One region of the Undibacterium sp. SXout7W genome, then DNA from elsewhere that is predicted to be linked to it. Evidence: predicted binding sites of a transcription regulator. Region 1 holds the regulator's gene; the other holds the start of a gene.
The links. The regulator sigma-54, encoded in region 1, starts transcription at its own class of promoters, with help from an activator protein. The targets are predictions, from matches to a motif close to TGGCANGNAANCTGCTTT.

Region 1 (8,217 bases):
ATAGCACAAATCCAAATTCGCCTGCCTGCGCCAACCCTAGCCCCGTGCGCAATGCAACGCTGGTCGAATTGCCAAAAATACGTGCCAATGCACCAATCAGAACCAACTTCAGCAATACTGGCAAACTCAGTAACAGCAATACCAGCCAGATGTTATCGATCACCAGACGCACATTCAGTAACATGCCGACCGTAATAAAGAACAGCCCCAGCAATACATCACGAAATGGCTTGATGTCTTCTTCCACCTGATGCCGGTATTCGGTTTCTGAAATCAACATACCAGCCACGAACGCGCCGAGCGCCATCGACAGACCCGCTTTTTCAGTCAACCACGCGGCCCCCAACGTAATCAGCAGCAGATTGAGCATGAACAGCTCTTGCGAACGTCGTTTGACCACGATACTGAACCAGGTGCGCATCAGCTTCTGCCCCACCACCAGCAGCAACACCAGCACCAATACCGCCTTGCCGCTGGCAAACGCGAGAGTCTGCAATAAATCCGGTGAATGCGAGGCCAATGCCGGCACCAGAATCAGTAAGGGAACAACCGCCAAATCCTGAAACAACAAGATACTGATAATCTGACGACCATGCAGGCTTTCCAGCTCTACGCGCTCCGTCAGCATTTTCGACACAATCGCCGTGGACGACATGGCAAGTGCACCGCCCAGTGCAAATCCGGCTTCCCAACTGATATGAAAATAATGCGGCAGCCAACGACTCGCGAGCCAGCCAGTGATCATACTGGCCAGAATCGTCACCAGCACCTGCGCCATACCAAGGCCAAATACTGCTTTGCGCATGGACATGAGTTTGGCCAGAGAAAATTCAAGGCCAATAGAAAACATCAAGAACACAACACCAAATTCTGCCAGTTCGCTGGTGACGTGGCTTTCCTGAACCACGCCGAATCCGTAAGGGCCAACCAGAATGCCGACCACCAGATAGCCCAGCATTGGCGGTAATTGCATCATACGAAACGCCACAACACCTAAAACAGCGGCGCCGAGCAACGACAGGGTGATATCAAGTGCATTCATACGGGTCGTACTCAAATAAAAATGGATGGACGGTCAAGCATATGGAAGCGATCTGACAAAGTCAGTCAGCCTCATTCAAGGTTGTACAGGTTCCTGGTGAGCATACCACTTGCACACTGATAGCGCGTTTCACAGGAAAGCCATAGTCGATGCACGCGGATTGATACACGCAGGTCGCACACCAGTACCCGACCGATGCGATGCAGGCTCAGCACAGGTAAAGTCATTGGCGATAGCGGAGACCACAGGCGTCATGCGTGTTGCTACCATGAACATATTTTTAACATTATTGCCGATTTATCGCATCTAAATAATGAATTACGGCAAACATTATTCATTACGTTACAACTGGCAGAGTTTTTGCTTTAAGAATTTCGTTTATACTTCTGCCATGAATGAACTGAATGAAACCACTAATTCCGGCAATGCTTCCGAGAAGACAGCGCAGATAGCCGCTGAGCGCGCGCTTCAGCTTGCGCGGAACACATTACAAATTGAAGCAGATGCACTGCTTGCTTTGCAGCAGCGCCTGAGCAACGGCGATGCTGCAACTTTTACGGATGCCGTCAGGTTGTTGCTGAGTTGCAACGGCAGAGTCGTTGTTTCTGGCATCGGGAAATCCGGTCATATTGCCCGTAAAATCTCAGCCACATTCGCATCCACTGGCACACCGTCCTTCTTTATTCATCCGGCAGAAGCTGCCCACGGTGATCTCGGCATGGTGACGCCGCAAGATGTATTGATTGCGATATCGTATTCTGGCGAAGCATCTGAATTGATGTCCATCCTGCCCATTATCAAACGACTGGGTGTCAAACTGATTGCGATCACCGGCAATCCTCAGTCGAGTCTGGGTAAACTGGCCGACGTCCATCTGAACGTCTACGTTAGCAAAGAAGCATGTCCTTTAAACCTGGCACCGACGGCCAGCACAACCACAACGCTGGCGATGGGCGATGCGCTGGCAGTCGCGGTGCTGGATGCGCGTGGCTTCAGGGAAGAAGACTTTGCGCGGTCACATCCCGGTGGGGCGCTTGGACGCCGCTTACTGACACACGTGCGTGATGTCATGCGTACTGGTGACGCCATCCCTCAAGTAACGCCGGACACCACATTAGTCAACGCCTTACTGGAAATCACCAAAAAAGGTATGGCAATGACTGCCGTAGTCGATGAACAACAACACATCATCGGCGTGTTCACTGATGGTGATTTACGCCGCCTGATGGAGAGTGTCCGTGATTTCACACAAATCAGCATCGCCGACGTCATGCACAAAAATCCGCGCAGCATACGTGCGGAGCAACTCGCTGTAGAGGCGGTAGAAGTGATGGAAACCCATCGCATTAATCAGTTACTGGTCGCTGACGACAGCGGAAAACTGGTTGGCGCTCTGCATATTCATGACCTGACGCGTGCCAAGGTAATCTGATGATGACTGCACAACAACGAGCGGCGCAAGTCCGGCTGATGATTTTTGATGTTGACGGTATCCTGACTGACGGCAGCCTGCAATTCGGGCCGGAAGGCGAAGCATTGAAAACATTCAATGTGCTGGATGGTCAGGGCATCAAGCTATTACAACAGCATGGTGTGGAAACGGCCATCATCAGTGCACGCAATTCCGCTATCGTGACAAAGCGCGCCACAGATCTGGGCATCACGCATATCTGTCAGGGCATTCATGATAAAAAAAATGCTTTTCTGGAATTGATCAATCGTTTATCAATTCCCGCGCAGGCCTGTGGCTTCATCGGTGATGATGTGATCGATTTACCGGTGCTGACACGCGTCGGATTTGCTGCCAGTGTGCCCAATGGCCATCTCGAAGTACGTCAGCGGGTTCATTATGTGACAACCCAATCTGGCGGCAAAGGCGCAGCGCGCGAAGTCTGTGATTTTATCTTGCAGGCACAGGGGAAATACGATCAGGCTCTGGCAGAATTTTTATCATGAAACCACTCTTGACTGCAGATCGTTTCCGCATCTGGCTAGGCGTTGTTTTGCTGGCTGTGGTGGCGCTCGGCAGTTTCTGGATGATGGAAGTATTACGCCGCTCGGGTGAAGACGAACAGAATAAATCCTCGGTGCGCAGTGAGCCGGATTATTATGTGGAAAAATTTAACTTTATCCGCCTGTCCAATAGCAACAATCCCAACTATCACATCACCGGTGACAGACTGATTCATCTGCCGAAATCCGACAGCTTTGAAATTCTGCAACCACGCATCAATAGTTTTGATGAAGAAAAAACGCCTGTTCACATTCGTGCTGACAAGGCTGTCATAGAAGAAAAAAACGCTGAGATCACACCACAACGTGAACATGACGTCGTGCATTTATATGACAACGTCAGCATGGAGCGCCCTGAAAGCCCGAATTCCCATTATTTGCAGTTACAGACAGACTATCTGATGCTATTGCCGGATGACGACATCATCAAGACAGATAAGGCAGTCAATATTCTCACCGCCAATGCAGAAACCAATGCGATAGGTATGCTGGCGAATAACGCCACACAACAAATGCAACTGATGAGCAAAGTACGCGTACGCCTGAAAAAATCTGGCAAAGCGCTCATCCCACAACATTCCAGAGAATAGAAAGAGCACACCATGCGCTTGCAGAATATCTCCCTCTCTGTTGCAGACAAACAAGCTGGTCAACGATACCGGCAACTGCTGAGCATACTCGCCAGCAGTGTTTTGCTGTTCGGCAGTGCCCACGCCGAAAGAGCTGACAGCCTCAAAGAAACCAATATTGAAGCAGAACACTCTATCAGTGATGGTAAAAAAAATATCGTCACCCTGACAGGCGATGTCAAGCTGACACGCGGTACATTGATCGTCAAAGCCGAGCGTGCTGTCGTCACCGAAGCCGCTGACGGCCATCAGCACGCAACGCTCTACGGCAAACCAGGTGCCACTATTACCTTTCGTCAGAAACGCGATGGCGGGCCGGACTTATGGATAGAAGGTGAAGCAGAACGTGCTGAATACGATGAAAAAACTGAGCTGGTCAAATTCATCACCAGAGCCCGTGTCAAATATCTGGAAGGAAAAAAAGTCACCCAGGAACAGGAAGGTGAATTTTTATCTTATGACAGTAAAAACGATGTCTTCATCGGCACTAACTCCAGCAGCGGTCAACAAATTCCGGGCGGTGGTCGTATCAAGCTGACATTGCAACCAAAGCCAGAAAAACAGGTGAACTGAGATGACTGTGAACGACAGTACCCTGATCATTCAAGGCCTGCAAAAACGCTATGGTGCGAGGCAAGTGGTGCGCGATGTATCGCTGCAAGTAAAGAGCGGAGAAGTCGTTGGCCTGCTGGGTCCCAATGGTGCCGGTAAAACCACCTCGTTTTATATGATCGTCGGGCTGGTTCCTTCCGATGCCGGCGAGATACTCATCAATGGCACGGATATTTCTCACCTGCCGATCCACCAGCGCGCCACGCTGGGATTATCATATTTGCCGCAAGAAGCATCGGTATTCCGGAAATTATCTGTCGAAGATAACATTCGTGCGGTACTGGAATTGCAAAAAGACGAGCAAGGAAAATTTTTAAATAGTCGAGAAATCGACCAGCGTCTGAATAATTTGCTGGCTGATTTACAAATCGAAAAAATTCGTGAAAATCAGGCGTTGTCACTTTCCGGAGGCGAACGTCGCCGCGTGGAAATTGCCCGCGCACTGGCAACCAATCCACGTTTTGTGTTGCTGGATGAACCGTTTGCCGGCGTCGATCCGATTGCCGTGATTGAGATTCAACGTATCGTGGGGTTTCTCAAAGAACGTCGTATAGGTGTGCTGATCACTGACCACAATGTGCGTGAAACGCTGGGAATCTGCGATCACGCTTACATCATCAATCAAGGCGCAGTGCTGGCCAGCGGTAAGCCAGATGACATTATTCAAAATGAGTCAGTGCGTCGGGTCTATCTGGGAGAGCATTTCCGCATGTGACGGGAATCATCATGAAACAAAGCCTGCAACTACGTACCTCACAACATCTGGCACTGACGCCACAATTGCAGCAATCCATCCGATTACTGCAATTGTCGACGCTGGAGCTTCATCAGGAACTGGAAACTCTTCTGGTAGAGAATCCTTTGCTTGAACGTGTCGACGATCCACTCGACAACGCCGTACGCCTGCTGGCAGATGGCGCCATTTCCAGCAACAATACGAATGCCGATGCTGGCATGCAAACAACAGGCAATACAGACGAGCACGCGCCTGCTGCAAGTGATGCTGGTGGCGATGCCGATACGGCCCCGATCAATGATGCCGTCAGTGCCAGCGATAACGACTGGAGCTTTGATGACGTGCCTCAGGGCGGGCATTCATCTGAAGAAGACGAAGGCCGTTCACAACTGGAATCTGCTCACACGACACTGCATGAGCATTTACAGGAGCAGATGCGACTGAATCTGCGCGAGCCACGTGATCGGGCGCTGCTTGAACTGATTATCGATGCAATAGATGACAACGGTTATCTGATCGAAACGCTGGAAGAAATTCATGCCAGTTTGCCGCTGGAACTTGGTGTCGAACTGGAAGAACTCTCGTTTGCACTGTCCATGCTGCAAAGTTTTGATCCACCGGGTGTCGGTGCCCGTACACCTGCGGAATGTCTGGCATTGCAGATCAAACGCATGCCCAAAATCGCCTTTGTCACGCGTCGCCTGGCATTGCAGATTGTAGAAACACAACTCACTCTTTTCGCCCAGCGGGATTTCAACAAACTAAAAAAACTTCTCGATTGCGATGACGAAGATTTGCGCGAGGCCCAGACCGTGATACGCCAATGCAAACCACGTCCTGGTGCTGTATTTGCAGAAACGGATTCCGATTTCGTCGTACCCGATGTCATCGTCAAAAAATCAGGCAATGGCTGGCAAGTGTTACTGAATCAGGATGTCATGCCAAAGCTGCGCGTCAGCAGCATGTACGCCAACATCATGAAACAAAATCGTGGTGAAACCGGCATGGGTTCGCAATTGCAGGAGGCACGCTGGCTGATCAAAAATATGCGGCAACGTTTTGATACTATTTTGCGCGTTGCACAAGCGATAGTGGAAAGACAACGCAACTTTTTTACTCACGGTGCTGTTGCCATGCGCCCCCTTGTTTTGCGCGAAATAGCTGATACACTAGGATTACACGAGAGCACTATTTCTCGCGTAACGACTCAGAAATACATGCTGACGCCGCATGGGATGTTTGAGTTGAAGTATTTTTTCGGCAGCCATGTCGCGACGGAAACAGGAGGCGAAGCATCTTCCACCGCGATACGTGCACTCATCAAGCAGTTGATAGGAGCAGAAGACCAGAAAAGCCCACTCTCTGACAGTAAAATTGCAGACATGCTGGGTGAACAGGGCATGGTAATTGCCCGAAGGACAGTTGCCAAATACCGTGAAGCCCTCAAAATACCACCAGTCAGTTTGCGAAAATCTTTGTAAGTAGTCCTTGTAATCACGGTTTGAATTGCTATATATGATTTAGCTCAAAATAATTCCGATGAAATGAGCGCATCGTTATAGCAAGTAACATCACCATAGGAGCACAGTATGAATCTCACCATCAGTGGACATCACGTCGAAGTTACTCCTGCAATTCGTGAATATGTACATACCAAGCTGGAACGCATCCGGCGCCACTTCGACCAAGTCATTGATATTGCCGTTATTCTGACGGTCGATAAGCTCCGGGAGAAAGAAAAACGACATAAAGCGGACATTAACCTGCACATCAGCGGTAAAGATATCCACGTAGAAAGTCTGTCGCATGATCTGTATTCTGCCATTGATACCCTGATCGACAAACTTGATCGTCAGGTGATCAAACACAAAGATAAAATTCAGGACCATCAGCATGATGCCATCAAGCACATTCCTGATCCGGCCTCTGCCTCATAATTTCTGCGGTTAGGGAAGACTTAAAAAGGACGCAATATTGCGTCCTTTTTTGCGATCTCTGCAATCGCGTGACGAGGATGATCGTCAACGTTAGAATGTCTGTCTCTACACTACTCAACGGTATTTTTCATGAGCGAATACGTACACACCTCTATCCGGAACAAAATCGGCTTTATCATGCTGGATCGCCCGAAGGCACTGAACTCCTTATCGCTGGACATGGTACGTACAATCACTGAAAGTCTGTTGCAATGGCGAGACAATGACGAAGTGAATGCTGTCTTCATTTACAGCAGCAGTGAAAAAGCATTTTGCGCCGGTGGTGATATTCGTTTTTTCTACGATGTAGGTACAGCAACCCCGACAGGCGACAGTGCTTTGCTGGAAGATTTTTTCACTGAAGAATATGCGCTGAATCATGTCATTCATTTTTATCCGAAGCCGTATATTGCACTGATGAATGGCGTCGTCATGGGCGGTGGGATGGGTATTGCCCAGGCTGGTTCGGATTGTGGTCTGCGCATTGTGACTGAGCGTACCAAGATGGCGATGCCGGAGGTGAATATCGGTTTATTCCCTGACGTCGGCGGCGGCTATTTTCTGTCGCGCACGCCAGGACAAATTGGCACTTATCTGGGGCTGACGGGTGAAATCATCGGGGCAGCCGATGCGCTGTATGCTGGTCTGGCCGACGTGTTTATTCCGACAGCAGAGTTACCCGCCCTGATGCAACTGCTGGAAACCACCGATAGCACCAATCGCACCGATATCCGCCATACGATCCGCACATTTGCAGCGACATTTGCAGATCAGGCTGCGCCTGCGGACAGCAAACTGGCAGCGCAACGCAACGTGATTGACCAGCACTTCAGTGGCAATCAGGTGCAAGAGATTGCCCGCCGTCTGGAAAACGACAGCAATGCCTTTGGGCAGCAAACCCTGGCAATGATGCAAAAACGTTCTCCGTTGATGATGTGTGTCACGCTGGAACAATTACGTCGCGGTGCGACGTTGTCTGTCGCAGATGATTTGCGTATGGAACGCAATATGGTGCGACATTGCTTCCGTCATGGCGAAGTGCTGGAAGGCGTGCGTGCGCTGGTTGTGGATAAAGACAACACACCACAATGGTCACCCACCTCGCTGGCAGAAGTGACAAGTGAACAAGTTGCAGGTTTTTTCAGCCAGGTCTGGCCAGAGCATGCCCACCCCTTGCGTCATCTGAACTAAATCCAGCAACGCCATCTC
Region 2 (8,217 bases), on a different contig from region 1:
GTGCAGGTTTGCCTGTTTTGCTGGAAAAACCTGTAGCGACTTCAGTGGCTGAAGGCGAGTCCCTACTCAAGATCAGTCAGCAAACGGGTGCAAAAATACTGATAGGACATCATCGTGCGCATAGCCCGATTATGCACAAGGCCAGACAAGTGATCGCTTCTGGTCAGTTAGGAACGCTGGTCAGCGTCATGGGAAGCGCGACATTTATGAAACCGGATCAGTATTTTCGGGATGGACCATGGCGGGCACAGGTGGGTGGTGGCCCTTTGCTGCTGAATATGATTCATGAAGTGCATAATTTGCGCGTGCTCTGCGGCGATATCGTCGCGGTACAGGCATTTTCCAGCCACGCTACCCGTCAATTTGATGTGGAAGATACAGTGGCGATTAATCTGAGATTTGCTAACGGTGTTCTGGGAAATTTCATGTTGTCAGATACCGCTGCCTGTGCCCGCAGCTGGGAGCAGACGTCACAGGAAAACAAAGCTTATGCCAGCTATCACGATGAAGACTGCTATGTCGTTACGGGAACCAATGGTAGCTTATCGATACCAACAATGCGTTTGAAAACCTATCCGCGTCCTGAAGATCGTTCTTGGTGGAAGGAATTTGAAGTGGGAACAGTTGGACTGGTCAGAGCTGATCCATTGAAGTTACAGATGGAGCATTTTATCCGCGTAATAAAGGGCGACGCTGAGCCTTTGGTGACTGTCCGGGATGGCTTACTCAATCTGCGAATAACCGAGGCAATTATTGATGCGGCGCGTACAGGGCAGGTAGTGTATCTGGAGGGATAATCAATGGAGATTGCCCCGGTCATGACAGCGGTTGGGCACCTGTTGTGTTGATGAAGTGACTCGGTGAAAGTGAACAGGTGATTTTGTGTAACGAGGATTTGTGTAACGAGGAGCTTTATCGGCTCCTCGTTGTTTTTTTTGCGTTCGAATGACAAAAAAGCTGGCAGAGTAATCTGCCAGCCAAAGCCGGAAGAGGTGGAGAGACCAATTCCGGATCGCTTCGCAATCGTGACTATGAAATGGAGTTCAGCAAAATCTTATTTAGATGCAAGCTTGAATACCCATACAGAACCGCCTTGTTCCAGGTAGTTAACTTTAGAGGCAACGTCACCGCCCCACAAAGGAACTGCACCACCCCAACCGGAGACAACGGCAACATATTGTGTGTCACCTTCTTGCCAAGTGATTGGAGGAGCAACTACGCCGGAGCCAGTCTGGAATTTCCACAGTTCTTTACCTGTACGTGCATCAAGTGCTTTCAGGAAGCCTTCTGGTGTTCCGTAAAAGACCAGATCGCCAGCTGTAGACATGACACCACCCCAGAGTGGAGCGGCATTTTTGTTTTCCCAAACGATTTTGCCTGTTTTAGGATCCATCGCGCGCAAAGCACCGATGTAGTCATCATGCAATGTCTTGATGGTAAAGCCCGCACCCAGATAAGCACCGCCCTTTTTGTAAGTGACTGGCTCATTGTGGATTTCCATGCCCCATTCATTGGCAGGCACATAGAACAGATTGGTCTTAGGGCTATATGCCATTGGCATCTGGTTTTTACCACCGAGGAAAGACGGAACAGCAAAGACCGTCGAGCCTGTTTTTCCATCACCTTTTGTCGGATCGCCAGGACGATTGGCATCAACAAAATTAGGACGACCAGTTTTCAAATCAATACTGGTTGCCCAGGTAATTTTCTTCACGAATGGGAAGGCATTTTCCAGCTTACCTGTCGTTGCATCGATCACGTAGAAGAAACCGTTACGGTCGGCTTTTCCGCCCAGACGTTTTCCACCCATGTCAAAAGTGACAAACTCATTCACGCCGTCATAATCCCAGCCATCGTGCGGCGTTGTCTGATAATGCCATTTGATCTGGCCAGTCGCCACATCGATCGCCACAGTGGAAGAGGAGTAGAGGTTGTCACCAGGACGCAAATGGCTGTTCCATGGAGAAGGGTTGCCAGTACCGAAGTAGGCCAGACCAGTTTTTGCATCAAATGTACCGCCCAGCCAGGTTGCTGCACCACCCGTTTTCCACAAGTCACCAGGCCAGGTTTTATTGGTCGTGCCAGAAATACCGATTTCTGTTTTTTTGCCGTCTTTATCGAATTTATAGCCCATGTGGCCTTCGACTGTAGGACGCACCCATACCAATTGTCCTGTGCGTGGGTCGCGGGCTTCAACGCGGCCAACGACACCAAATTCACCACCGGATACACCTGTCAGCAAGAGACCTTTGGCGATCAGCGGCGCAGCAGTGTTAGAGTAGCCAGCTGCATAGTCGTCCACTTTTTCTTTCCAGACGACGTTACCTGTATCCTGATCCAAAGCGATTAATTGGGCATCCAGCGTGCTGAAGATGACCAGATTGTCATACAGGGCAGCACCACGGTTTACCACATCGCAGCAAGGCATGATGCCTTCAGGAAGACGATGTTCGTACTTCCATAATTTGGCACCGGTCTTCATATCCAGAGCGAAAATACGTGAGTAGGAACCTGTGACAAACATTTTTCCGTTATGGATTAATGGTTGTGATTCTTGTCCACGCTGTTTTTCACCACCAAAAGAAAATGACCATGCCGGTACTAACTTGGAAACGGTTTTGGTATTGATCTGTGTCAGCGCAGAATAACGTTGACCCTCAGTACCCATACCGTAAGATAAAACGTCATTGCCAGATTTTGCGTCATTCGCAATCATCGCATCCGTGACACCTGCGGCATGTGCCGTCATGGCTCCGGAAAGCGTGCTTAGAATCAGTGTCCCTAATATTTTCTTGTACATATGCTGCTCCTATTTTATTGGTGGCTCTATGAGTCATTTTTTTGAGGGTACTGTCTTGATCAGATCAACCCCTGCGCTTAACTACGCAATCTGCGTGCCATCTTTTTTCTGCGTTAATCATGCTGAAAAGGGCGAAAAAAGACGGTTTTTCAGAATAAATGTTGCGTCAAAAATGGGCAGTGTTTCAAAACATGACAGATGCCGATGAAACACCTGATACCTTGTTTTCTCTGTTTCTACAGGAGATACATTCCAATCCTGAAAAGCAAAGAAGCCGCGTGATAGCGGCTTCTGTATGACGATGCGTGTATTGATGAGCGTGTTGTTAGGAGCTTATGAGTAAGATTGAAATAGCTTAGTTGTTATCTGCGGCCCGGCAGAAAAAATTTTTCCAATAATAAATTTTCTTCTTCATCACACATGTCAGAGCAAGTCAGGAAACGTCTTTTGATAGCGTCGTCAAAAGAACTGATTTCCTCATCCACGTTGACATCGGTATCGACATTCATTTCAATATGAGCGATATCAATTTTCAGGTTCGTATCTTTCCAGTATGACAGCTGCTCAGACGTCATGAAGAAAGGAGTGTCACCTATTTCTCCGACATAAATACTGTCTGGACCGAGATGCAGTTCATGCTGCTGATAGCACATAGGCAAACTACCTTCTTCAACTGTGCCAGACATCAATAGAATCAATGGTCCGTATTGATTCTTGAGGCTCATGAGCAGAGATATGGCGTCTTCTGTAGCAACGATGTTGTTGATGGTGTTCATTATCATCTCAGTATCCAGAAAAAAACCGCAGAGCCGGTAAGGAGCCGGGTCTGCGGTCAGTCAGTGCATTACTTTGTCAGCAACAAAGTTGAATCAGAAGAATCCGAGAGCATTCGGGCTATAGCTGACCAGCAGATTTTTAGTTTGTTGGTAGTGATCCAGCATCATCTTATGATTTTCACGGCCGATACCAGACTGCTTGTAGCCACCAAATGCTGCGTGAGCAGGATACAGGTGATAGCAGTTAGTCCAGACACGACCAGCCTGTATGCCACGACCTACGCGGAAAGCGCGGGAGCCATCACGAGTCCACAAGCCAGCGCCAAGGCCGTACAACGTATCATTGGCAATTTCCAGTGCTTCGGCTTCATCTTTGAAGGTGGTGACAGACACGACTGGGCCAAAGATTTCTTCCTGGAAGATGCGCATCTTGTTATTGCCTTCAAAAATAGTCGGCTGAACATAGTAGCCGCCTTCGAAGTCGCCACCCAGTTGCTGACGAGCGCCACCAATACGTAATGTAGCGCCTTCTTGCTTGCCGATATCCATGTAGGACAGGATTTTTTCGAGCTGTTCCTGAGATGCTTGCGCACCGATCATGGTTGAGCTGTCGAGTGGATTGCCTTGTTTGATGGCGGCAACACGCTTGACTGCACGCTCCATGAAACGCTCGTAAATCGATTCTTGAATCAATACGCGGGAAGGGCAGGTACAGACTTCACCTTGGTTCAACGCGAACATCGCAAAGCCTTCGAGACACTTATCAAAGAATGCATCGTCCTGATCCATCACATCTGCAAAGAAAATGTTTGGTGATTTTCCACCCAGTTCCAGCGTGACTGGAATCAGATTTTGCGCTGCGTATTGCATGATCAGACGACCAGTGCCGGTTTCGCCTGTGAAGGCGATTTTGGCGATACGCTTGCTGGACGCTAGTGGCTTGCCTGCTTCCAGACCAAAGCCATTGATAACATTCAATACACCTGCTGGCAACAGATCTTTGATGATATCAATCAACACCATGATCGATGCTGGTGTTTGTTCAGCTGGTTTCAGCACGATACAGTTGCCGGCAGCCAATGCTGGCGCCATCTTCCATACCGCCATCAGAATCGGGAAATTCCACGGAATAATCTGACCAACAACGCCGAGTGGCTCATGGAAATGATAAGCGTAAGTTTCGGAGTCGATCTGAGCAACAGAACCTTCCTGCGCACGGATGCAACCGGCAAAGTAACGGAAATGATCAATCGCCAGCGGAATATCTGCGGCCATGGTTTCGCGGATAGGCTTACCGTTATCGATTGTTTCTGCAGTAGCGATAGTGACCAGGTTGGCTTCGATACGATCAGCGATCTTATTCAGGATATTCGCGCGTTCTGCCTGTGATGTCTTACCCCAGCTTGCCTTAGCTGCATGAGCTGCATCCAGTGCCAGTTCTACGTCTTCTGCAGTAGAGCGGGCCACTTCGCAAAATACTTTGCCATTGATAGGGCTGACGTTTTCAAAATACGCACCCTTTACCGGAGCAACAAACTGGCCGCCAATAAAGTTGTCGTAGCGTTGCGCAAAAGGATTTTTCACGCCGAGGAAGTCTGTTGAGGTAGTGATGATAGTTCTCCTGTTTAAGTTGGCTCAGGCATGTTTGCCATCGCTATGGTTTTTTAATTACGTTGATCTGTTCATCTGTTGCATCAGTATTCTGAGCACAACAGCTATTGAGCAATCTGTGTGCCATGTCGCTTAAGGTGCGGTGGAAGCGACTTTGCCAGCACCAGCTTGTCTATGAAAACCTGACATTGAAGCTGCCAAAAGTAGCTGTTCCAGGAACTTTTGCTGACACTGTATTTTTTTCGAACAGGTGGCGTAAAAAGTGTTCCAAATTGTGTCACTTATATTTTTTGGAAATGAAAATGATCAAAAAATATATTTTCTGTCATACCAGATGCCGCATCCTTCAGCATGAAGTTTGTGGCTGTTGATCGGATGACGACGGAACGAGCAAGTGGGGAAGGTGTGTCGAGGCTGAAGGCAAAATTCAGAAGCAGCACCAGATGAATGCCGGATCAATTTCGATTGAGTTTCAGATGAATGGCATGGCTTTTGCGTATTAGCCAACAAGGTAAATTCATTCTTTCTCTTCATAAAAGTATAAAAACATGACAACAGACACCATTCGTACTGAACATCTTACGTTCATGCCTTCTGATGATTTCATCAACAATGCCACTGTTTCCGGGATGCCTGCTTATTCCGCATTGTGTGCCGAGGCTGCGCAGGATTACCAGGGATTCTGGAACCGCCTGGCAAAAGAAAATCTGCTCTGGAAACAGGAATTCACAACAACATTGAACGAATCCGAAGCGCCATTTTATAAATGGTTTGAAGATGGATTGCTCAATGTCAGCTACAACTGTCTTGACCGTAACCTGAATAATGGCAATGCAGATAAAGCGGCGATTATTTTTGAGGCGGATGGCGGAGAAGTGACCAATGTCAGTTATCGCGAATTGCATCAGAAAGTCTGTCGCTTCGCTAATGGATTGAAATCACTTGGTGTGCAAAAAGGTGATCGTGTTGTCATTTATATGCCGATGTCCGTAGAAGGCATCGTCGCCATGCAGGCTTGTGCCCGTATCGGTGCGATTCATTCCGTTGTCTTTGGTGGATTCAGCGCCAAGTCGGTACAGGAGCGCATTGTGGATGCCGGTGCAGTGGTGGTGGTGACTGCCGATCAGCAAGTGCGTGGGGGTAAATCTTTACCACTGAAGTCGATTGTGGATGAGGCATTAGCTATGGGCGCTTGCGACGCTGTGCGCCATGTAGTCGTGTATCAACGCACTGGTACTGATGTTGCGATGGTCAGTGGTCGGGATATCCTGATGCAGGATTTGGTCCGTGATCAGGATGCCATTTGTGAACCGGAATGGGTAAGTGCTGAGCATCCATTATTTATTCTCTACACATCAGGTTCTACTGGTACGCCAAAAGGCGTGCAACATTCTTCCGGTGGCTATTTGCTGTGGGCCATGCTGACGATGAAGTGGAGCTTTGATATCAAACCAACGGATATTTTCTGGTGTACTGCGGATATCGGTTGGGTGACTGGTCATAGTTATATCGCTTATGGTCCGCTGGCAGTAGGCGCGACCGAGATTGTTTTTGAAGGTGTTCCTACATATCCGGACGCAGGACGCTTCTGGAGCATGATACAAAAGCACAAGGCAACAATTTTTTACACAGCACCGACTGCGATTCGCTCGCTGATCAAGGCTGCTGATCTCGATCCTGTATTCCATCCAAGCCACTACGACTTGTCCAGTTTACGTTTGCTGGGCTCAGTCGGTGAGCCTATTAATCCGGAAGCGTGGATGTGGTTCTATAAAAATATTGGCCGTGAGCGTTGCCCGATTGTGGATACGTTCTGGCAGACAGAAACAGGCGGTCACATGATCACGCCATTGCCAGGAGCAACGCCGATGGTGCCGGGTTCCTGCACGTTACCGTTGCCGGGCATTATGGCAGCGATTGTCGATGAAACCGGTCATGAATTACCGAATGGACAAGGTGGTTTGCTGGCAGTAACCCGGCCATGGCCATCAATGATCAGAACGATCTGGAACGATCCTGAGCGTTATAAGAAAAGTTATTTTCCGGAAGAACTCGGCGGTAAGGTTTATCTGGCTGGCGATGGCGCGGTTCGTCATGCAGAGACAGGCTATTTTACGATCACAGGGCGTATTGACGATGTCCTGAATGTGTCTGGTCATCGGATGGGAACGATGGAGATTGAATCCGCGCTGGTTGCACACCCGTTGGTGGCAGAAGCTGCCGTGGTAGGTAAACCAGATGACACGACTGGTGAATCCATTTGTGCTTTTGTTGTGTTGAAACAGGCGCGACCTGTCGGTGATGATGCGAAAAAACTCGCGCAGGAATTACGCAACTGGGTTGGCAAAGAAATTGGTCCGATTGCCAAACCTAAGGAAATCCGGTTTGGCGATAATTTACCAAAAACCCGTTCCGGAAAGATTATGCGACGTTTGTTGCGTTTGCTGGCGAAGGGAGAAAGCATTACGCAAGATATTTCTACACTGGAAAATCCAGCGATTCTGGAGCAATTGAGTCAGGCGCAATAAATTTCATCCAGCCTGGCGCTGTGCCTTTTTTATTGATTGATGCAGATATTCAGTGCTTTTTCTGGAGTCTGCTTTTAACGGGAGTTGTCATGTTTAGTCATCAGATCATTGTTGATCGTTTACTCAAACGCAGATATGTTGCGGCTATTTTGGCAGCATTGCCGATTCTTTCTGTGGCTGCACCGTTTGCTTATGTTCCGAATGAAGGTACGGGTACGGTCACAGTGATTGATACCGCTGATGACAGCGTCGTAGCGGAAATACCCGCAGGCAAGAAACCACGTGGCTTAGCTGCAGGTAGCGATCAGCACTGGCTCTACGTCAGCGATCAGCCAAATAACAGCCTGCAATTGATTGACATGCGTACTCGTACCAAAGCACACAGTATTCCATTAGGTGAATCTCCGGAAGGGGTGTCCATTTCAACGGATGGGCGTTGGGTTGTGGCTGCTGTGGAAGAAAAAAATGAGGTCGCGATCACTGATACCCGTATAAATAAGCT

Region 2: a site for sigma-54 is predicted at 5,296-5,313, ahead of adh (aldehyde dehydrogenase). Genes of this name have one in related genera too.

What each region holds. Positions count from the first base shown of each region.
Region 1 is NZ_JBMPPF010000009.1:108,669-116,885, forward strand. It holds gene ACO0LB_RS10675 (monovalent cation:proton antiporter-2 (CPA2) family protein) at 1-1,042, opposite strand, end outside; gene ACO0LB_RS10680 (hypothetical protein) at 1,172-1,318, opposite strand; gene ACO0LB_RS10685 (KpsF/GutQ family sugar-phosphate isomerase) at 1,434-2,474, shown strand; gene ACO0LB_RS10690 (KdsC family phosphatase) at 2,474-2,998, shown strand; gene lptC (LPS export ABC transporter periplasmic protein LptC) at 2,995-3,645, shown strand; gene lptA (lipopolysaccharide transport periplasmic protein LptA) at 3,658-4,257, shown strand; gene lptB (LPS export ABC transporter ATP-binding protein) at 4,259-5,011, shown strand; gene ACO0LB_RS10710 (RNA polymerase factor sigma-54) at 5,023-6,513, shown strand; gene hpf (ribosome hibernation-promoting factor, HPF/YfiA family) at 6,622-6,969, shown strand; gene ACO0LB_RS10720 (enoyl-CoA hydratase/isomerase family protein) at 7,099-8,199, shown strand.
Region 2 is NZ_JBMPPF010000010.1:126,812-135,028, reverse strand. It holds gene ACO0LB_RS11580 (Gfo/Idh/MocA family protein) at 1-797, shown strand, start outside; gene ACO0LB_RS11575 (PQQ-dependent methanol/ethanol family dehydrogenase) at 1,055-2,800, opposite strand; gene ACO0LB_RS11570 (DUF779 domain-containing protein) at 3,163-3,576, opposite strand; gene adh (aldehyde dehydrogenase) at 3,670-5,190, opposite strand; gene acs (acetate--CoA ligase) at 5,736-7,715, shown strand; gene ACO0LB_RS11555 (beta-propeller fold lactonase family protein) at 7,805-8,217, shown strand, end outside.